Regions from separate parts of the Hydrogenispora ethanolica genome, predicted to be linked through region 3. Evidence: riboswitches for the same ligand, from Rfam matches in the RefSeq annotation. Region 3 holds a riboswitch; each other region holds the start of a gene.
What was found. A riboswitch is a leader RNA that binds a small molecule or an ion and turns the genes downstream of it on or off. The one in region 3 is predicted to bind S-adenosylmethionine.
Positions count from the first base shown of each region.

Region 1: another riboswitch for S-adenosylmethionine. It lies ahead of metA (homoserine O-acetyltransferase MetA); the one in region 3 lies ahead of EDC14_RS16625 (homocysteine biosynthesis protein).
Region 2: another riboswitch for S-adenosylmethionine. It lies ahead of EDC14_RS06635 (trans-sulfuration enzyme family protein); the one in region 3 lies ahead of EDC14_RS16625 (homocysteine biosynthesis protein).

Region 1 is NZ_SLUN01000008.1:72,707-79,947, reverse strand. It holds gene EDC14_RS08695 (MutS family DNA mismatch repair protein) at 1-886, opposite strand, end outside; gene EDC14_RS08690 (RrF2 family transcriptional regulator) at 1,201-1,647, shown strand; gene cysK (cysteine synthase A) at 1,729-2,664, opposite strand; gene metA (homoserine O-acetyltransferase MetA) at 2,836-3,753, opposite strand; SAM riboswitch class I at 3,826-3,927, opposite strand; SAM riboswitch class I at 4,137-4,250, shown strand; gene EDC14_RS08675 (homocysteine synthase) at 4,388-5,671, shown strand; gene EDC14_RS08670 (tRNA threonylcarbamoyladenosine dehydratase) at 5,983-6,756, shown strand; gene EDC14_RS08665 (hypothetical protein) at 6,946-7,152, opposite strand.
Region 2 is NZ_SLUN01000005.1:210,338-217,578, forward strand. It holds gene EDC14_RS06625 (fused MFS/spermidine synthase) at 1-1,256, shown strand, start outside; gene EDC14_RS06630 (LacI family DNA-binding transcriptional regulator) at 1,416-2,468, shown strand; SAM riboswitch class I at 2,562-2,661, shown strand; gene EDC14_RS06635 (trans-sulfuration enzyme family protein) at 2,732-3,868, shown strand; gene EDC14_RS06640 (trans-sulfuration enzyme family protein) at 3,914-5,047, shown strand; gene EDC14_RS06645 (methionine ABC transporter ATP-binding protein) at 5,179-6,237, shown strand; gene EDC14_RS06650 (methionine ABC transporter permease) at 6,206-6,859, shown strand; gene EDC14_RS06655 (MetQ/NlpA family ABC transporter substrate-binding protein) at 6,985-7,241, shown strand, end outside.
Region 3 is NZ_SLUN01000022.1:7,073-14,313, reverse strand. It holds gene EDC14_RS16630 (cofactor-independent phosphoglycerate mutase) at 1-1,128, opposite strand, end outside; SAM riboswitch class I at 1,565-1,668, shown strand; gene EDC14_RS16625 (homocysteine biosynthesis protein) at 1,734-2,906, shown strand; gene EDC14_RS16620 (NIL domain-containing protein) at 2,899-3,309, shown strand; gene EDC14_RS16615 (UPF0280 family protein) at 3,363-4,109, shown strand; gene EDC14_RS16610 (homocysteine S-methyltransferase family protein) at 4,128-5,432, shown strand; gene EDC14_RS16605 (hypothetical protein) at 5,509-6,546, shown strand; tRNA gene EDC14_RS16600 (tRNA-Pro) at 6,802-6,878, shown strand; gene EDC14_RS16595 (FG-GAP repeat domain-containing protein) at 7,070-7,241, shown strand, end outside.

The sequences.
Region 1 (7,241 bases), on a different contig from region 3:
ATAGCTTGGCATAGCTTTGAAGTTGCTGATGGTAGGGAGCGATCCGTTCCAGGATGCTCTCCCGCTCGCGGCGGCGATACCGGAGCAACAGATATTGAAGCAGGATGACGGCGCCGGGAAGATAAAAGGAGATCTTCAAAAGATAGGCCGTGATCAGGAAGACAGCCGTCACGATCGGCAATAGCCGCACCGCAGACCATAACCACGGCAGATCGGCCAGTGAATGCCGGTCATTGGCCCAGGCGATCAACGTTTCCGGATCCCGTTTCAGATCGGCCAGATATACCGCTTCGGCCATCAGCCGCTGGCGCCAGCCAAGATGGCCGGCCAGTTCCGTGACGGCCTCTTGCCGCTCGCGAATTACCGCCCCGGACTCGGGAGGATGGGTCAACCAACGCGCCAATTGCCTCCTGCCGTGAAACGTTCCGGCAGTATTCAACCATTGAAACAACGAATCCGGGCCAAAAACATCCAAATCGCCGGCAAATTGGTGGTCTTCCGTCTGAAAATCGGCTCCTTGATCCTGAAAACCGCTCCATTCGCCGTTCAACCGTTTGCAACAATTGGCGTTGATCGTCTCCAAAGCGCCGGCCAGGCGCTGCCGGGTCATGGCCTTGACCTGCCAAACATCCACCGCAATAAAGAGGAATATCCCCAAAACCAGCGCCGCGCCGCCCATGGGAAAACTCTTGACCATAAACGCCAGCCCCAAAAGGAACAGGCCGCCCCAAAAGATGAAAATTTTCCAGCGATACCAGCGGTTGAACGCCGTCTCCGCCTTGGCTGCGCACTTTTGGTAAGCCCGACTTCTCCGTTCATAATTTTTAAAAGACTCCCGCAAAATTGTCACCTCATTGCCGATTTTCGAACCGTTCCAACGTATCAACTTAATTCGTTTCCACTCCCAATTCGGCGCCGCCGATGGAAAACCCTGCCACCCGGTTGTGCTTTATTCCTAGTTTGGGTTATTTCTTGAAATAGCATGATTTTTATGATACATTAAAATTAATCCTAATTAAATTGATAGGTATTCCCTAAAAGAGCTGTGATAAACCCGGCTAGAAAGCCGGCAGGGTCACAGCGATTGCTTGAAAAAGTGATAAAGTCGTTTAAAGCCTTTTCGTAAGAGGATTTCTGATTTGAAAGACTTTATCACACGGCTTCTCAATCATCAGCATTCTCTCAATAAAAGGAGTTAACATGCAAATTTCCACGCGCGGACGTTATGGGTTAAGAGCCATGGTTGACTTAGCGATGCATAATCAGGAAGGTCCTTTGGCCTTGCGGGTCATCGCCGAACGCCAGGAAATCTCCGAATCCTATTTGGAACAGGTTTTTACCAGTCTCCGCAAGGCTGGTCTGGTGCGGGCCTCCCGCGGCGCTCAAGGAGGCTACGAGTTGGTTAAAAAGGCGACGGAAATTACTGTCGGCGACGTATTACGGGCGTTGGAAGGGCCGATCGCGCCGGTTCTGTGTGTTGAATCCGCGCCGTTTTCCAAGCAGTGCGAGCGGGAGAAGAACTGTATAACCCGGCAATTTTGGCAAGAATTCAAGGAGACTATCGATCGCTTCCTCGACGGAACCTCTCTCCAAGACCTGGCCGATCGCGCGGTATCCAACAAGGTCAACGTAATGTATTATATCTGACTCTATCGCGCGCAGCAAAATAAACACGAGGCCGTCCTTGATGCAGGGACGGCCTCGTGTTTCGATAAGGCTTTTCTACAGTTATTCCGACTGAAACAAAGTGGTCGACAAATAGCGTTCTCCCGTATCCGGCAGGAGTACAATAATGGTCTTGCCCCGGTTCTCCGGCCGCTTGGCGATGGCGGTCGCCGCGCAAGCCGCCGCCCCGGAAGAGATTCCCACCAGCAACCCTTCAGTCTTGGCCAGTTGCCGGACAGTATGGAAGGCTTCCTCGTTTTTCACTGGATAGATCTCATCGATAATCGAACGATTCAAGATATCCGGCACAAATCCGGCGCCGATTCCTTGCAGCATATGCGGACCCGGGGTTCCTCCCGACAGAACCGGGGAATTGAAAGGTTCCACTGCGATAACTTGAAGGCCGGGTTTCCGCTCTTTTAGGACTTCCCCGACTCCGGTGACGGTGCCGCCCGTGCCGACGCCCCCTACAAAAATATCGACCTGGCCGTCGCTGTCTCGCCAGATCTCCTCCGCAGTGGTCCGGCGGTGAACCGCGGGGTTCGCCGGGTTCTTGAACTGTTGCGGAATGAAGGAGTCCGGTATTTCCGCGGCTAACTCCTCGGACTTGCGGATCGCGCCTTTCATGCCTTCGGGTCCGGGAGTCAGGACCACCTCCGCACCCAGCGCTTTCAGAAGATTCCGCCGTTCGATGCTCATCGTCTCCGGCATGGTCAGAATTAACCGGTATCCTTTGGCCGCCGCCACCATGGCAAGGCCGATCCCGGTATTGCCGCTGGTCGGCTCGATGATCACCGAGCCTCGTTTTAAAACGCCCCGTTCTTCGGCATCCCGGATCATGGCCGCTCCGATCCGGTCTTTGACACTGCCCGCCGGATTAAAATATTCGAGCTTGGCAACGAGTTTCGCTTCCAATCCGTGCGCGCGGTTATAATTGGCCAATTCCAGCAGCGGCGTATTGCCGATCAGGTCGATCAGGCTGCAGGCAATCTTCGCCATCATAATCCCTCCCTGAAGTATTCGAAGTATTCATTGCTGGAAGATATGTCGCATTGAACACTCCAATGGATTGCGACCTATTTTCCCTAATTCATCAGATGGTTGATCAAAGACTTTTTTCATCTTACTATAGCCATCATAATTTTTCCTACCGGAGTTGTCAATGTCAGCTCACTCAATTGCATTGAGATCGTAGGGAGTCTCCTGATACACATAGTAATTCAGCCAATTGGTGAATAAAAGATTCGCATGGCCCCGCCAGCGCACGATCGGCGGCTGGCTGGGATCATCATTGGGATAATAGTTCCGGGGGATACTGACGGTCATGCCCTTCGCGACGTCCCGGTCGTATTCCCACTTCAAGGTCAAGGGATCATACTCGGCGTGGCCGGTGACAAAGATCCGGCGGCCGTCTTTACTGGCGACAATATAGGTTCCCGCTTGCTCCGATTCGGCCAGGATTTCCAATTCGGGCACCTTCAGGATGTCTTCCCGGCGCACCTCGGTATGGCGGGAGTGGGGCGCCAAAAAACAGTCGTCGAAGCCGCGCAGCAATTTTACATACTGCTTGGTAACGCGGTGGCTGAAGACCCCGAACATTTTGCTGGCCAGCGGATACTTGGGCACTCCGTAGTGGTAAAACAGACCGGCTTGCGCCGCCCAACAGATATGCAGCGTAGAAAAGACGTGGTGCTTGGTCCATTCCATGATTTGGCCCAACTCTTCCCAGTAGGTCACTTCTTCGAAATCCAGCTGCTCGACCGGAGCGCCCGTAATGACCATTCCGTCAAACTTCTGGTCCTGTACTTCCCGAAAGGTTTTATAAAAAGCTTCCAAATGTTCCGGAGCGGTATTTTTGGACTGATGGCTTTCGGGAAACAACAGGGTGATGTCGACCTGCAGCGGCGAATTGCCGAGCAGCCGCAACAACTGCGTCTCCGTGGTGATCTTGGTAGGCATCAGGTTCAGGATCGCGATCCGCAGCGGCCGGATGTCCTGATGAAATGCGCGGTCCTCCGGCATGACGAAGATGTTCTCATTCGTCAGCGTCTCGGTAGCCGGCAAATTGTCCGGGATTTTGATGGGCATGGAAAGACCTCCTTGAAAGTAGTATTCGCAAAAAAACCTCTTCCGAAAGGAAGAGGCTTGGTTGGCTCGTTCCTCTCATCTCCCAGGTTTCCCTGTAGGAATTGGCACCGCGCGACGCTGCCGCCGGTTGCCGAGGGATCATCGGGCCTTTCCCTTCCCCTCTCTGGATAAGAGCGCTTGCTTATGATTATTGATCAAAATTATAAGTATTGCCATATCATTAGTCAAGTTAAATTCGAAACTTCCGCCAAGTTTTTGGGCGGACGCCAGCGGGTTTTCCCATCCGCTGCATGCAAAAATTTTACTTGACACTTCATCCGGCTTATAATATAGTATATACAAAATATTCCTATTAAATTTATAGGAATTGACAAGATTAGAATACCTTATCCAGAGAGGTGGAGGGACTGGCCCGAAGATGCCTCGGCAACCATCGTGATATCCAGACGACATGGTGCCAATTCCAGCGAAACTGAGCAAGTTTCGAAAGATAAGGGGGTTTAAAAAAGCTACCCCCTTTCTTGACAAAGGGGGTTTTTATTTTTGGGAAGAACTAGAAGCCAGCCCTCGTCAGCTCCCTGCCAAACCCCACGATTTGAACGGCCATCGACTCATTACGAAGGAGGAATTATCCATGTCCAACAATTATCACTGGGAAACTCTCGCGGTACACGGCGGCCAAGAGGCCGATCCGACCACCGGAGCGCGGGCGGTGCCGATCTATCAGACCTCATCGTACCAATTCAAAGATACCGAACATGCCGCCAATCTTTTCGGCCTGAAGGAGTTCGGCAATATCTACACCCGGCTGATGAATCCCACCTCCGATGTTTTCGAAAAACGCCTTGCCGCGCTGGACGGCGGCGTCGGCGCCTTGGCGGTGGCCTCGGGCCAGGCCGCGATCTCGCTGGCGATTTTAAACATCGCCCAGACCGGCGATGAGATCGTCTCCGCCGACAATCTTTACGGCGGCACCTATAACCTATTCCATTACACATTGGCGCGGCTTGGAATCACCGTCAAGTTCGTCGATTCCAGCGATCCGCAGAACTTCGAAAAAGCCATCACCGAAAAGACCAAAGCCATTTACGGCGAATCCATCGGCAATCCGAAGCTGGATGTCCTGGATTTCGAAGCGGTGGCGGAGATCGCGCACCGGCATGGCCTGCCGTTTATCGTGGATAATACCTCCACTCCCTACCTGATTCGCCCGATCGAACACGGCGTGGATATCGTGGTTTACTCCGCCACCAAGTTCATCGGCGGCCATGGCACTTCCATCGGCGGCGTCATCGTCGATTCCGGAAAATTCGACTGGACGAACGGCAAATTCCCGCTGATCGCCGAGCCCGACCCGAGCTACCATGGGATCAATTTCGTGGAAGCGCTCAAGCCCATCGGCAACATCGCCTATATTCTGAAGGCCCGCGTCACGCTGCTGCGCGATCTGGGGCCCGCGCCCTCGCCCTTTAATTCTTTCTTATTCTTGCAAGGCCTGGAGACGTTACACCTGCGGATGCCGCGCCACAGCGAAAATGCCTTGAAAGTCGCGACGTTCCTCAAAGAGCACCCCAAAGTCTCCTGGGTCAACTACCCGGGGCTGCCGGACAGCCCGCAATATCAGAAGGCGCAAAAATACTTGCCGCAGGGCGCCGGCGCCCTCATCGGATTCGGCGTGAAAGGCGGCAAGGAGGCGGGCGTGCGTTTCATCAATCATGTCAAGCTCCTCTCGCACCTGGCCAACATCGGCGACGCCAAGTCGCTGGTGATCCATCCGGCTTCAACCACGCACCAGCAGTTGTCCGAAGCGGAACAACTGGCCACGGGAGTGACGCCCGACTTCATCCGGCTGTCGGTCGGAATTGAGCATGGCGCCGACATCATCGCCGATATCGACCAGGCGCTCGCCCAAGCCTGAGCCCGCTGCCGAGCCAAGCCTCGCCCGAGGACCCGGAGCTCTCATCTCCGGGTCTTTTTCATGCCGCAGTTTATGAAGGCTTTTTCAAGCGCCGGGGTTCCGCCCCGGGAACCAGTCGCGGCCCGTCCATAAAACAGGGTCCATCGGGCCAGAATAATCCGGATGATATTTCACTTTGACAGCGGGAGCTTCGCCATATATAATTTTAGTGATTCAAACGAAACTTGCAGGGAAAATGGCAGCACGCCGGGCCCGGAATGGTGGAGGCCATCCGGGACGGCCCGGGCCGCTTGTTTCCCAAGGAGGATAGGATGTCAGAACCTAAGCAACACCGTTTTAGCCGTTTCGAACTCCTGGTCGGAGCGGAAAAATTAGCCAAGCTCAACACCGCGCGGGTCGCCGTGATCGGACTGGGCGGCGTCGGCTCATATACCGTCGAAGCGCTAGCCCGTGCCGGAGTCGGCTGGTTGATCCTGGCCGACTACGACGAGATCTGCCTCACCAACACTAACCGCCAGCTTCATGCGGTTCATGGCAACTACGGCCGTTCCAAGGTGGAAGTCATGGCCGAACGGGTGAAAGCCATCAACCCCGAGGCAGTGGTCGTCACCTGGAAAGAGTTCGTAACCCCGGAAAACATGGAGACTATCCTGCATGGCCGGATCTCTTACGTGGTGGATGCCATCGATACCGTCTCCTCGAAAGTGGCGCTGATTCGCCACTGCCGCGAACAGGGGATTCCGGTGATCTCCGCCATGGGGACCGGGAACAAATTCGATCCGCTGGCCCTAACCATCTGCGACATCAGCCGGACCCACACCTGTCCGTTGGCCAAGGCGGTCCGGAAAGCCCTGCGCGAGCAGGGGATCACCGACGGCGTCAAAGTGGTCTACTCCACGGAACAACCGGTGGAACCCCGCGGCGATGTTCTCACCTGTCACGGCGGCTGCATCTGCCCCCACCGCGACGATCAGGTTTACAACTGCACCAAGCGGCGCCAGATTCCCGGCAGCACCTCCTACCTGCCGCCGATCGCCGGCCTAATGATGGCGGGAGCCGTGATCCAAGATCTGCTGGCGGAATAAACATCCTGCCAACCGGTCCGGCTGAACGAGAATGATTGGATATCGCAAAAACCGCTTTCCCATCTTTGGCAAGCGGTTTTTTCGTGGATTGGCAATGGCCCGGCTTCGCAGCGGCTTTCGATTTCAGATTCGGAGCCTTTCATGATAATTTCCGGAAATCCAATTTTATCCCGCCACATTTTTATCAAATTATCCCGTAAATTTAATTTTAATGATGGATTTTTCGATTTGAAATTTCGCCAATTGAATTTCCCGGCTGGAATTTTCAATTTCTCCTCTTACAAATCCGATCTGCCGGCGTGAATTTGCAATTTTCCATCCTGCAAATTCAATTGGCGCGAGTGAATTTACAATTTGTCCCCATGCAAATTCAATTGGCGAGATCGCTTTTCCCATTTGCAGGCATGCAAATCCGTTGGGCGGTCCCGATTTTCATGAGGATGAACCCGCGCCGCCTCTCTTCGGCCCTCATGTCAAATCGTCCA
Region 2 (7,241 bases), on a different contig from region 3:
TCTCGCCGTTCGCAATCAAGCTCGCCACCAGCAACCTGACGACCATCGGCAATACCGCCGGCCATCTTTCGGCCATCTCCAGCGCCGGCAGCATCATCGGCACCTTGTTGACCTCGTTTTTCCTGATTCCGGCCATCGGCGTCCGGAATATCGTTCATAGCCTGGGCGCGCTACTGTTGGGCCTGGCCCTCTTGATCCTGGTCGCCGTCGAGCTGGAGCGGCGCCGGACTGCCGGCGCTCCCGAAGCGGCCGGCTCCCGGGCCGGAGCCTTGCGCCGCTGGCGAATCTTCCTGGTCCTGCTGGCCCTGGCGCTGTTGGGCTTTTTCTGGCGTTCCACCCCGCAGCGGACCTCCTTTTACACCCCGGAAGAGATCCGCTACGAACGCGATTCGTTGTACCATCACGTGATCGTGGCCCAGGTGGGCACCAGGCGCAACCTCCACTTCGACAACTCCTACCAGAGCGCCATGGATCTGGACCAGCCGCTGGAGATGGTCTTCGGCTATACTTCCTACCTCCATCTGGGCGTGGTCGCCGTCCCCGAGCCGGAGCGGATGCTCTTCATCGGGCTGGGCGGCGGATCGGCGCCCAAGAAGTTCCTCCACGACTACCCCAGCCTGAAACAGGTGGACGTGGTGGAGATCGACCCCGAGGTGGTCCGGGTGGCCCGCGATTATTTCGCGCTGCCCCGTACCGCCAAGCTCCGGGTCTATACTCAGGACGGCCGGCTCTTCGTGGACCAGCGGGCCGGGGCCATCGCGGCCGGTAAAATCCGTCCCTACGACCTGGTGGTCATCGACGCCTATTCGGAGAGCACCATTCCCTACCACCTGGCGACGTACCAATTCTTCCGCTCGGTCCGCCGGGTGCTGGACCGGGACGGCGCGGTCGTCTCCAATGTCATCGGCGCCATCAAGGGCTCGCGCAGCGGCCTGCTCCGGGCGATGGGCCATACCTATGCGGCGGTCTTTCCCCAGGTTTACCTCTTCCCGGTGGGGATCTGGGATGAGAGTGACAGCTATGAGCGGAATATGATCCTGATCGCTACCCGCAACCCGCGCCGCTGGTCCCCCCGGACCTGGCGGGACCGGGCAGAGGCGCTGTTCCGCGCGGGCCGGATCCGCGAGGATGTGCCGTCCTATGCCCAGACGCTGGTGGATGAGCCCCGTTTGCGCAAGAATGGCTGGTACGAAGGGTTGTCGCTGCTCACCGACGATTACGCGCCGGTGGATACCTTGCAGAATCCGTTGCTGTAAACCGCGGCCTCATGGACGACCGGCGGGAAAACGATGGAAGTTGTTGCTCCGCCCCCGGCGCTCCGGTATAATGGGGAAGTATAACGTTTTAGCAAGCTGATGGGCAGCGCGCCGGGGCATAACGCCCAAGGCGCGCTGCCCATTCGAGGTGGACTGGCGATGACCATAACCATTAAAGACCTGGCGGAGATGGCCCGGGTCTCCACCGGCACCGTTTCGCGGGTGATCAACGGCGGTCCCGGCGTGGGGGAAGAGACCCGCAAACGGATCTTAAAACTCATCAAAGAGCTGGACTACCAGCCCAATGCCTCGGCCCACGGCCTGGCGGCCAAACGCTCGGGCAATATCGGGGTGATCATCCCGCATACCGGCGGTTATTCCATGGCCACCGCCTATTGGCCGGGCCTGTTGACGGCGATCACCGAACGGGCGGCCGCTCAAAACTATAATGTGCTGCTCTCCACCGCCCGGTCCGAGGAGGACGTGGCTTCAGCCTATCAGTCGATCCTGAAGGGCCGGCGCATCGACGGGCTGATCATCGGCGCGGAGCAGTTCGGCGACAAGCAACTGGCCGAGCTCCTGCTGAAGGATTTCCCCTTCGTGATGGTGGGCAAGAGCGTTAGCATCTCCCATTACTATGTGGATGTGGACAACGCCGGCGGGGCGCGGCGCATGACCGAGCATTTGATCGGCTTGGGCCACCGCCGCATCGCCATGCTGGCGGGGCCGGAGCATTACCCCAGCGTCATCGCGCGGGTGGGCGGTTTTCGACAGGCCATGGCGGCCGCCGGGCTCGACCCGGGGCTGGTTTACCACTGCCCGTACTGGACCTTGCGGGCCGGCGAGATCAGCCGGGAGATCATCCGCTCGGGGATAGGGGTCACGGCGATTTTTGCCGCTGCCGGCGACTTGGTCACCGGGGTGTTACAGGCGGCCCGGGAAGAAGGGCTGCGCTTGCCGGAGGACCTGGGCGTGGCGACTTTTGACGATCACCCGCTCTACAATTATTTCGCGCCGGCTATCAGCGCGGTCCGCCAGCCCATCGCGGCGCTGGGCGAGGCGGCCGCCGTTCAATTGTTCCGGCTGATGCACGGGGAGATTCCCGAGGAGAAGGGGATCGTCCTCCCGACCGAATTAGTGATCCGGGCCTCCTGCGGCCGGCCGGGCTTGAAAACGGAAGCCGGGCGGGTCGCGCCGGAAACCACCTCTTGACGAAGCGGCCGGATTATGGTAGAATAATCAGAAATTACTGATAAATTCCATAATTTTAGTGGGTATTCCAATTTCATATTCGACCGAAACAGACTCTTATCGAGAGAAGGGGAGGGACCGGCCCAATGAACCTTCGGCAACCTTGTGCGCGAGCAGGGTGCCAATTCCGGCAGGGTAACCTGGCAGATGAGAGAGGACAGCGCGTTCATGCAGGCCTCTTTCCACCGGAGAGAGGCTTTTTGGTTTGACGAGGAGGAAGTCCGATGAAGATCGAAACCGTTCTGGCCCATGCGGGCCTCTGTACCGACGCGCCGACGGGGGCGGTGAGCACCCCGATCTACCAGACCGCCACCTTTCGCCATCCGGCGTTGGGCGTGAGCACGGGGTATGATTATTCCCGCTCGGTCAACCCGACCCGCCAGGCGCTGGAACAGGTCCTGGCCGAACTGGAACGGGGCGACCGCGGCTTCGCCTTCGCCTCGGGGATGGCGGCGCTCACCGCGGTGCTGATGGCCTTCTCCGCCGGCGACCATATCGTGGTCTCGGACGACCTTTACGGCGGAACCTACCGGCTGCTGGAGCGGAACTTCAAGCCGTTCGGGATCGCCGCCAGTTACGCCGATGCCACCGCCTTGGAGGCGCTCGAACGGGCGGTGCAGCCCGGCCGGACCAAGGCGCTGCTGATCGAGACGCCCACCAATCCGCTGATGAAAGTGACCGACCTGGAGCGGGTCATCGCCCTGGGCCACGGGTTGGGGCTGGCGGTGATCGTCGACAATACCTTTATGACTCCCTACCTCCAACGCCCGTTGGAGCTGGGGGCCGATTTGGCGGTCCATAGCGGCACCAAGTTTTTGAGCGGCCACAACGATCTGCTCTCGGGGATCGTGGTCGCCCGGACCCCGGAGTGGAGCGAGCGGATCCGCTTCGTTCAGAATTCCACCGGCGCGGTCCTGGGGCCGCAGGACAGCTGGCTGATGCTGCGCGGCCTTAAGACGCTGGCCCTCCGGCTGGAACGGCAGCAGGCCAACGCCGCCGGAATCGCCCGCTGGCTCGCGGCGCACCCGGCCGTGGGGCGGGTGCTCTACCCGGGCTTGCCGGACCATCCCGGCCACGCGATCCTGGCCCGCCAGGCCTCGGGCTTCGGAGCGATGCTCTCCTTCACCGTGAAGGATCCGGCCCAGGTGGAACGGCTCATCAACCGGGTCCGGGTGATCACCTTCGCCGAGAGCCTGGGCGGGGTCGAGAGCCTGATCACTTACCCGGTCCGGCAGACTCACGCCGACATTCCGGCGGAAGTCCGGGAGCGGATCGGAGTGACCGACGACCTGCTGCGGCTGTCGGTGGGGATCGAAGCCCTGGAAGACCTCATCGCCGATCTGGAACAGGCCATGCAATGACGCCGGGCCGGCTGTCCCCCGGAATATTTCGAGGAGTGAATCGTGATGAAATATGCCACCCGAATCCTGCATAACGGGAATGAACTGGACCCGCGCACCGGCGCCCTGAGCATCCCGATCTATCAAGCCTCCACCTTCCACCAGCCCGATGTGGAGCATCCCGGCGCTTACGACTATTCCCGCTCCGGGAATCCGACCCGGGAGGCGCTGGAGAACACCCTGGCGGCACTGGAGAACGGGACCCACGCCTATGCCTTCGCCTCGGGGATGGCCGCCACCGCCTCGGCCCTTTCCATTCTGGAGCAGGGCGACCATATTGTGGCCACCGAGGATATCTACGGCGGCTCCTACCGCGTCCTGAACCGGTTCTTCAATAAATTCGGGCTGGAGACCAGCTTCGTCGACATGACCCGGCTGGAGAACATCGAGGCGGCCATCCGTCCCAACACCAAGGCGCTCTTTTTGGAGACGCCCTCCAACCCGCTGCTGAAGATCACCGACATCCGCGGGGCGGTGGCCATCGCCAAGGCCCACGGGCTGCTGACCCTGCTCGACAACACTTTCATGTCCCCTTATTTCCAGCGGCCGCTCGATCTGGGGGTCGACATCGTCGTCCACAGCGCCACCAAGTTTCTGGGCGGCCATAGCGACGTCATCGGCGGCGCGGCCATTACCCGCTCACCGGAGCTGGCCAAGCGGATCTATTTCGTCCAGAACGGTTTCGGGGCCATCCTGGGGCCGCAGGACTCCTGGCTGCTATTGCGGGGGATCAAGACCCTGCGCGCCCGGATGGAGTTGCAGCAGCAAGCGGCGCTGTTCATCGCCGAATGGCTGAGGCGGCAGAACTGGGTGACCGCAGTCTATTATCCCGGCCTGCCCGACCACCCCGGCCAGGCGATCCACCGGGGCCAAGCCTCGGGCCACGGCGCGGTGCTCTCCTTCAAGACCGATGCCGCCGCGCGGGCCTTGGCCATCATGAAGCAGGTCAAGCTGTGGTCGGTCGCGGTCAGTCTCGGCGGCGTCGAGTCGATCCTCTCCTATCCGGTCAAGATGTCCCATGCGTCGCTCCCCGCTTCGGAGCGGGAACGCCTGGGGATCACCGCCGACCTGATCCGCCTGTCGGTCGGCCTGGAAGATCCGGAGGATCTGGTCGCCGACCTGGAGGCCGGGATTCGGTAACCGGTTTCGTTTTAGCAAGGAAACGGGGTTGCTGCCGCGGTTTGGCGCTGCCTTGCGTGGCTGGTCCGTGACTTTGGAATATCGGCAGTACGGCGGGAAACCGCTCTGGAGGAATGGCAATGACTCAAGAGATTATCGAGTTTCAGCAAGTTACCAAGGTCTACCGGCAAAAGGGCGCCGAAGTAGTGGCCCTGCGCGACGTCAACCTGACCGTCGCCCGGGGCGAGATCTTCGGCATCATCGGGCTGAGCGGCGCGGGCAAGAGCACGCTGCTCCGGAGCATCAACCGGCTGGAGGTGCCGCAGTCCGGACGGGTGCTGGTGGACGGTTCGGACATCACCGGCCTGAGCGGCCCGGCCTTGCGCCAGGCCCGCCGCAAGATCGGGATGATCTTTCAACACTTCAATCTGCTGGCTTCGCGCACGGTCCGGGGGAATATCGCCTTTCCGCTGGAGATCGCCAAAGTGGCGCCGGCCGCGATCGAGCGGCGGGTCCGGGAGCTGGCCCAGCTGGTCGGACTCGCCGACAAACTGGACGCCTACCCGGCCCAGCTCAGCGGCGGCCAGAAGCAGCGGGTGGGCATCGCCCGGGCCCTGGCCAACCAGCCCGAGATCCTGCTTTGCGACGAAGCCACCTCGGCGCTGGATCCTCAGACCACCCAGTCCATTCTGGAACTGCTGCGGGATGTCAACCGGCGTTTCGGGCTGACCATCGTGCTGATCACCCACCAGATCGAGGTGATCAAGGCGATCTGCGATTCGGTGGCGATGATGGAGGACGGCCGGGTGGTCGAACACGGCCCGGTGGTGGAGGTCTTCGCCCAGCCACGCACCGCCACGGCCCATCGTTTCATCGAGAGCGCGCTGCATGGCGAGGTGCCGGCCGGGCTGCGGCTGGCGGAACCGGGCCGCATGGCGGCGGGAGCCGGCCGGCGGGTCCGCATCTCCTTCCTGGGCGAGGTGGCCCGCCAGCCGATCATCGCCGCGCTGATCCGCCGCTTTGACCTGAATGTCAATATTTTGTACGCCAACCTGGACTTCATCAAGGACACGCCCTTCGGTTCCTTGATCGTCGAGTTGACCGGGGCTGAGGACAGCATCGAAAAATCGCTGCAGTACCTCGCAGACCAGGGATTAAGAATTGAGGTGATCGCGGATGTTGAACCCGCAGCTTTGGAACCTGCTCGTTAATGCTTTGGGAGAGACCCTCTACATGGTGGGCGTTTCCCTGGCCCTGTCGGCCGTCTTCGGCATCCCCCTCGGCGTACTGCTGGTCATCACCGGCCCGGGCCATATCCGGCCCAACCGGGCGATCCACGGCACGCTGGCCGCGTTGATCAATATCGGCCGCTCGCTGCCCTTCATCATCCTGCTGGTGGCGATCATTCCCTTCACCCGGCTGCTGGTCGGCACCTCCATCGGCACTAACGGGGCGATCGTCCCGTTGACGGTGAGCGCCATTCCTTTCCTGGCCCGGCTGGTGGAGTCGGCCCTGCTGGAAGTGGACCGGGGCGTGATCGAGGCCGCCCAAGCCATGGGCGCCACCACCGGCCAGATCATCGGCAAGGTGCTGCTGGCCGAGGCCAAGTCCGGGCTGCTCCTGGGGCTGACGATCACCGCCGTCAGCCTGGTGGGCTACTCGGCCATGGCCGGAGCGGTCGGCGGCGGCGGCCTGGGCGATCTGGCGATCCGTTTCGGTTATCAGCGCTTTCAGCCCGAGGTGATGCTGGCCACGGTCATCGTCCTCGTCATCCTGGTCCAGGGGGTCCAGTCCCTCGGCGACTGGGGGGCGCGCCGCTTGAAACGGCGCTAGGCCGCAGCGTCGAATCCGACCCGCAGCGGTCGAAAGTCGCATGTCAAAGGTCGGGATGGTCTGTGAATGACTTCGGACCTTAACCCTTCGACTTTGAACTTAAGAATTACTAAGGAGGAATTTACATGTCCAAAAAATTAGTGAGCCTCATTTTGGCGGCCCTGGCCGCAGTCGTTCTCTCCGGAAGCCTGGCGCTGGTGAGCGCGGCGACCGTGTTAAAGGTGGGCGCCTCGCCGACGCCACATACCCAGATCCTGGAGCAGATCAAGCCGCTCCTGGCCAAAGACGGGATCACCCTGCAGGTCATCGAGTTCCAGGACTATGTCCAGCCCAATATCGCCCTGGCCGAAGGGGAGCTGGACGCCAACTTTTTTCAGCACGT
Region 3 (7,241 bases):
CGTTGAATGACCCGGACTCGTTTGGGTGGACTGATAAATGACAAAGGGGACCGGATCGGCGACATGGGTCTTTAAACTGAGCGGCGTGGGATGATCGGGTAACAGCATAATCTTATAATCCGGGGTCAACTCCGGCAGCCGTTCCAAAATCGGACCGAGAATCTCGCCGTCGATTTTTTCAATGGCTTTTACTTTATTTTCGACTTCACCACGGTGCCCGGCCTCATCCGGCGCTTCAACATGAAGATAGACAAAATCCTGTCCTGCGGCAAAAGCGGCCAGCGCCGCCTCGGCTTTGCCTTTATAGTTGGTGTGGACATTCCCGGTGGCTCCGGGTACTTCAATCACGTTTAATCCGGCGCAAATACCCAAGCCCTTCGCCAGATCCACCGCCGAAATTACCGAACCATGCAGCTGATACTTTTCATGAAAACTGGAAATATTCGGTTTGGTGCCTTGGCCCCAGAGCCAAATGGAGGTTGCCGGCCGCAATCCGCGCTGGATTCTCCGGAGATTGACGGGATGGTTTTTGAGGATGTCGGCGCTTTGTACCATGAATTCCAATAATTGCGCGGCGCCGTCGCCTTTCGGCAAGTGGTCATGAATCGGGCGGTCCGAAATGTCATGGGGCGGGGTCAAGCGGGAAGCGGTGGGGCCCCCGTGCCACACCATCAAATGACGGTAGCTGATTCCGGGATAAAAGTGGATCTGATCGTTGCCAAGCTGGGCTCCGATATCCTGAATTAATACAGCGGCCTCCTCAGTGGAAATCTCATCGGAACTGTAGTCAACCATTGTTTTGGCGGAATAATCGGCATCCTCCGACAAGGTCACGAGATTACAGCGGAAGGCCACGTCGGACGGGCTGAGATCGACTCCGATGCTGACCGCCTCCAACGGAGAACGTCCGGTATAATAAATTTGGGGATTATAACCCATTACCGCCAAATTGGCCACATCGCTTCCGGGGGGCATCCCCGTTGGGACGGTCCTCGCCAAACCGACTGTGCCGTGCTTTGCCAAAAAATCCATCTGGGGTTTATGACTAACTTCCAAAGGCGTCTGACCGTTTAATTCGGGAACCGGATAGTCCGCCATGCCATCGCCCAGGATTACTAAATACTTCATGAAATCACCGTCCCGGTATGATAAAATATGAAACTGTAAAAATTATAACATTTCATTAAACCCCGCTCAATAAAGTTATGATTTCATTTTTAATTTTGAAGCGCCAACTTTCAAGAAGTTTCGGAGCGAACCGGTTGAAATGATAATCGCGGTAGAGAGAAGGGTAATCAAATGAAAAGCCAACCCGCATCTTTTTATTTCATGATTTGCCTCATTTGTCTCATTGCCTCCGGAATTTTATTTTTAACTCGATTTCGGGCTCAGGTACCCGTCCGGATTGATTTTGACAAACAGTTTCAGGAGTACCGGTTATCAAAGTAAGCCCGCGAATGCCATAGGGAACATTTTCGGCAAAAAAGTCAAAATAAATAATTTTATTTAAATCCTTGACGATTCTTGATCAAAATAATATACTATTAAATTAGATTCATTCATATCCTCATCAAGAGAGGTGGAGGGACTGGCCCGATGAGACCTCGGCAACCTTCGTGTGAGAGCGAACTGGTGCCAAATCCAGCAGGGAATCCTGGCAGATGAGAGGTTATTCGCTTTTATGCCTCTTTATTGAGGCTTTTTTATTTTATGCAACTTGGAGGTGTCGCCGTGTGAAAAGTTATGCGGAGATTAATGAAAAGATTAAGCAGGGAAAGGCCGTAGTCGTTACGGCTGAAGAGATCATCGATCTGGTTCAGGAGAAGGGTTATCAGAAGGCCGCAGCGGAAATCGATGTTGTGACAACAGCCACATTTGGCCCGATGTGTTCTTCCGGGGCTTTTTTAAATTTTGGCCATTCGGATCCGCCCATTCGCATGAGCAAGGTATCGCTCAATAATGTACCGGCTTATGCGGGAGTCGCCGCGGTCGATGCCTATATCGGCGCCACCGAACTATCGGAGACTCAAGGCTTTCAATATGGCGGTGCTCATGTCATTGAAGACTTAATCAGCGGGAAACAGGTGGAGTTAAAAGCGTTATCCTACGGGACGGACTGCTATCCGCGCAAAGAGATTCATACCTATATTACCTTGCAAGACCTGAATCAAGCTTATTTATTTAATCCGCGGAATGTCTATCAAAACTATGCGGCGGCAGTGAATTCGTCTTCTAAGACCATCTATACCTACATGGGAACTTTGCTGCCGAATTTCGGCAATGTTACTTATTCTACATCCGGCGAACTCAGCCCATTACTAAATGATCCGTACTATCGAACGATTGGAATCGGCACCCGCATCTTTTTAGGCGGAACGGTTGGGTACGTAGCATGGGAAGGAACGCAACACAATCCGCTGCAAAAAAGGGCCGAAAACGGCGTGCCGCTTTCTAGCGCCGGGACATTGGCGTTGATCGGGAACCTGAAAGAGATGAAACGCGATTTTTTACGGGCTGCTCTATTTGATCGTTACGGAGTCACGATGTACGTCGGCGTGGGGATTCCCATACCGATTTTGGATGAGGAAATGTTGCGTTTTACCGCCATTTCCAACCGGGAGATTCAGACGACGATTGTCGACTATAGTGTCCCGGAACGCAGTAAACCCAACTATGGCCTGGTAAGTTATGAACAGTTGCGCTCCGGAAGAGTCACCGTTCAGGGAAAATCAGTGCCTACTGCGCCTTTGTCATCACTTTATCAAGCTCGTCGGATCGCCGCTATCCTGAAAGAGTGGATTACCCTTGGTCAGTTTACATTGACGGAACCCGTTCAAGCTTTGCCGTTAGAAAACAAACTGAATTCATTGGAGATCCACGCCAAGGAGGCTTCCCAACATGCCTAAAACGAGAATCGTTCTTTCATTCCCGCCCAGTTTGACAGAGGTGCCGTTAACCTACCATTTGGTCAAGGAGTTTGATCTGGCAATCAATATCCTAAAAGCGAAGATCACGCCCGGAGAAGAAGGGAAACTGGTCATCGAGCTTTCCAACGGTTCCGAAGCCAATATCCAAGCGGGCATCCAGTATATTATTTCTCAAGGAGTTCACGTCGAGCCGATAGGGAAGGAAATCGTGTGGAATGAAGCCGAGTGTATTCACTGCGGGGCCTGCACGGCAGTGTGCCGTTCCAAGGCGCTCACTATCGCCGCTCCGGACTGGCAGTTATCTTTTGACAAGGAACAGTGCATTGTTTGTGAATCATGCGTAAAGGCTTGCCCCATGCAGATTATTCAGGCGACTTTTTAAGTTTTTAAGATAGTGCCAGTGTTACGGCATTTTCACGTTAAGGAATACTTATAATGGATAAAGATCCGGAGTACTTAAAAAAGACGGACGTTGAAAGGGATTATCGGGCTTACCACGCCGGCGACTTAATTCGTTCCAGAGTGGTTATTGGTGAAAGCGATTTATGGATTTTGAGCGATCAGGCCGTGGAGGAGCGGGTAAAAAAATTACTGTTGGAGTTGCGGCGTCATTTAAAAGAATATATCTATCACCATCCGCTTTTTGCGAAAACGCTCGTTCCCTATCCGCCGGATTCGACAGCCTATCCCATCGTCCAATGGATGATCGATGTCTCGAGCCGGGTTCAGGTGGGTCCCATGGCGGCGGTGGCCGGCGCCGTTGCGGGGATGATCGCCCAAGACCTTCCCGACATATCCGAATTCATTATCGAGAATGGCGGCGATATTTTCCTGCGTTCGTCCAAAGAACGGATGATTGCCGTCTATGCCGGAAATTCCCCGTTTTCCCGGAGAGTGGGTTTGAAAATCGCCCCCTGTCCAAAGGGGTTGGGGGTCTGTACTTCCGCCGGTACAGTGGGGCCGTCTTTGAGTTTAGGAGAAGCCGATGCCGCAGTCATTATTGCGGAGGATGTGGCGTTGGCCGATGCTGCCGCTACAGCAACGGCTAACCAAATCCATCGAACCACCGATCTTTCCCGGGTGATTGCTTCCGTTCAGCAAATCCCCGGATTACAAGGCGCTTTACTCATTAAAGATGATCGAATGGCGGCTTGGGGAGAGATAAACCTGGTTGCCATATAAATTTGGGGAGGTTTTTTGATGCCGCAATCGTTTCTCGACCTCAACCGGAATCTATTGTTTTTTGATGGAGCCATGGGGACCATGCTGCAAAAGCAGCAAGTCTTGCAGCCTGGTGAAGCCCCCGAAATTTTGAATCTGACCCATCCGGATATCGTGGCCGAGGTTCATCGCCAATATCTTGCCGCCGGCGCCCAATGTATCGAGACCAACACGTTCGGGGCCAGCAGGATCAAGCTGAGTGCCGAGGGCTTGGAGAGTAAAGCCGCGGAGTTGAATACTGCGGCGGTAAAAATTGCGAAGAGTGTGGTCCAAGAGAACCAATTGGTTGCCGCTTCGATTGGACCTACCGGCCGGATGATCGAACCCTTGGGTGATTTGACCTTTGAAGACGCTTATATTGCGTTTCTCGAGCAAGTCCAGCTTTGTGCGGCAGCGGGCGCCGATCTGATCAGCATTGAAACCATGAGCGATATCCAGGAGGCGAAAGCGGCGGTTCAAGCTTCTCTCACGGTCGGTCTCCCAGTCATCGCTTCCGTGAGTTTTATGGAGAATGGCCGGTTACTGACGGGTTTTACCCCGGAAATGGTTGCCGCCACTCTGTCGGGTTATCCCTTGTTAGCACTTGGCACCAATTGCGGTTTGCCCGCCGTTTCGCTGCAACCGATCATTCAAAAAATGGCCGCCTATACCAAAATACCGCTGATTGTTCAACCCAACGCCGGCAAACCTTTCGTGGAAAACGGTACGACCGTTTATCAAGAAAGCGCGGCTGAATTCGGCGCCGCCTGCATGGAACTGATTCGGTCCGGTGCCCGTGTTATCGGCGGTTGCTGCGGCACTTCTCCCGAACATATCCGTGAATTGCGTCAACGAAGCGCAGCCCTTCTATATCAGGTCTCATCGAATCAGAGCCAGGATTACCTCGTCTCCAAAAGCATGCTCATTCCGGCGCAATTGGAACATCAGCCATCCGAGGTTTATCTGTTAGAGCTTGACGCTTATTCCGAATTATGGAATCAGTTTATAAGCGGTTCCGAAGATTCCCTTATTGACCTGATTTTCGAGATAGATTCCCAATCCGTTCAAGTGATCCGTATTCAGGCGAATGAGCTTGATGCCCAATACCGTGAATCGTTCCGCAGCTTGGTTCAAGTGCTGGCTACGTATTGGCCCAATTTGGTTAAAGCGGAACTAACGGATCCCGATTTGATTCAAATCTTTTTATCGCACATCCCCGGACGGGCGATGGTTTGCGGAGAATCGGATCCCCGACTGATCGCTCGGACAGAAAGATATGGCGGAGTGTATCAAGTCATTCGATAATATTTATTGGCATAAATATCTTCCTTCTGGAACAAAATATGATAGGAACTGGTTGAAGGGCGAGGAGGGAAGATGGATGCCAAAAAATGCTTTGGCAATAGCGAGTGTCCCTAACCAATCATTACAAAAATCCAAACCCCGATATACGGATGCTGAAAACGAAATGCTTTTTGAATCTTGGTGGAACCCCCAAAAGAGGCGAGAGCTGGTCAATCGGTTAGGGCGAAAAATGAGCGCGTTGCGCAGCCAATTTTGTCGGCTGCTGAAGGAGAAGGGATTAACCAATCAAGAATATTATAATTTGATGCAAGCCAAATATACGCAAGAGACGGGTGTCGCCCCACGCAGGCGCAGCCGGGAAATTAAAGAGATCGACCGTTTTATTATTGACACGTTTTGTAAACACCAAGCGCTTGGTAATTCAAGAGCCGAAGCCTGTGAGGAGTTACAGCAAAAACTCGGTAATTCCTTCACTCCTGCGGCGCTGAAATTGCGATTTTATCGTTTGGTCAAACGTTTCCAGTATACTGACGAAGACTTGCTCAATATCGGCGAACAACTGATTCGTGAACCTCCTAAAGTCGAGATACCCTCAATAACAAAGCCCATTATCATTTCGCAGGCAACCAGCAGCGAGGCGAAGCTTGAACCAGCGGTTCCCAAAATTGCTGTCGCCGAACCCCAGGATTCCTCCAATTCTTTTTTATACCAACTATCGTCATTACCAGCAGCTATTTCAAAATTGGAAGAAAGACTTCAAAAAGTCGAAGCCAATCAACGCCACCAGCTGGATTTACGAGGGTTTATCGAGCATTTGCTGGCTGTGGAACGGGACTTGAAAAAAGAAGATAAAATAATGGAAGAATTGCAACATTCTTTGGACGAAAACGAGTGTTTGCGGGAAAGCATGGAAAAAGATCGGCTACGCCTTAAAAAACGGGAGGAAGAGTTAGCTGCGGTTTATAAAATGCTCAATTCGATGTTAAATGATTTCATGCGTCTGGAAAGCGTTTCAAAACTGGCTTCATTAGGCGATTTTATGCACCGGCTTGAAATTACGGTTGATCAATTCGGAAGTGTTTTAAAGAGTAAAAAGGTTTCGTATGGCGACTAAGATTAAACAGTTCATGTTGCTTGAAACTCCAGGTTTAAGTATTCGGATAGTATCCGGTTGCCGTGATTGTATGCATCGCCGCGACCAAACTTGTCAAAAATGGGCCTTTCCCGAAGTAAAATGGCGCAATGGTCAGACTTGCCCCGATTTTCAGTCGGAAGAGAACCGGTAACCATTGATCTAAACTAATCAATGATTGGTAGCGTAAAGATATTGACTATCTGCAGTATTAGTGGTAAAATAACTTTTGTCATTCGGGCAGTAGCGCAGCTTGGTAGCGCACCACCTTGGGGTGGTGGGGGCCGTGGGTTCAAATCCCGCCTGCCCGACCAGAATATTTTTCAGGGTTTGTGTTGGAGCACAAACTTTTTTTATTTTTATGGAGCTATTTTTCCAATCTCATATCACACTACTTCACTATTTCATAAAAATCCTGTAACGAAAAAATCGTTTTGGATAAAAAGGAAAATCTGTTGTAAACTTGAAGTATATATATATATATCAATCCTAAGGGAGTATAGCGATGAAATCTGGCATCCTCCGTCATCGGTTTCGTCAATTGCTTTTTTGTTTCTTACTCGTCGGAATGGTTTTATTTGGAGGATTCACGGCTATTTTTGCTCAAGAGCCTTCTTCATTATGGATTCATTCTACGGTTGCCGAACCGGTTGGGTTGAGCATGGGAACGACGCGCT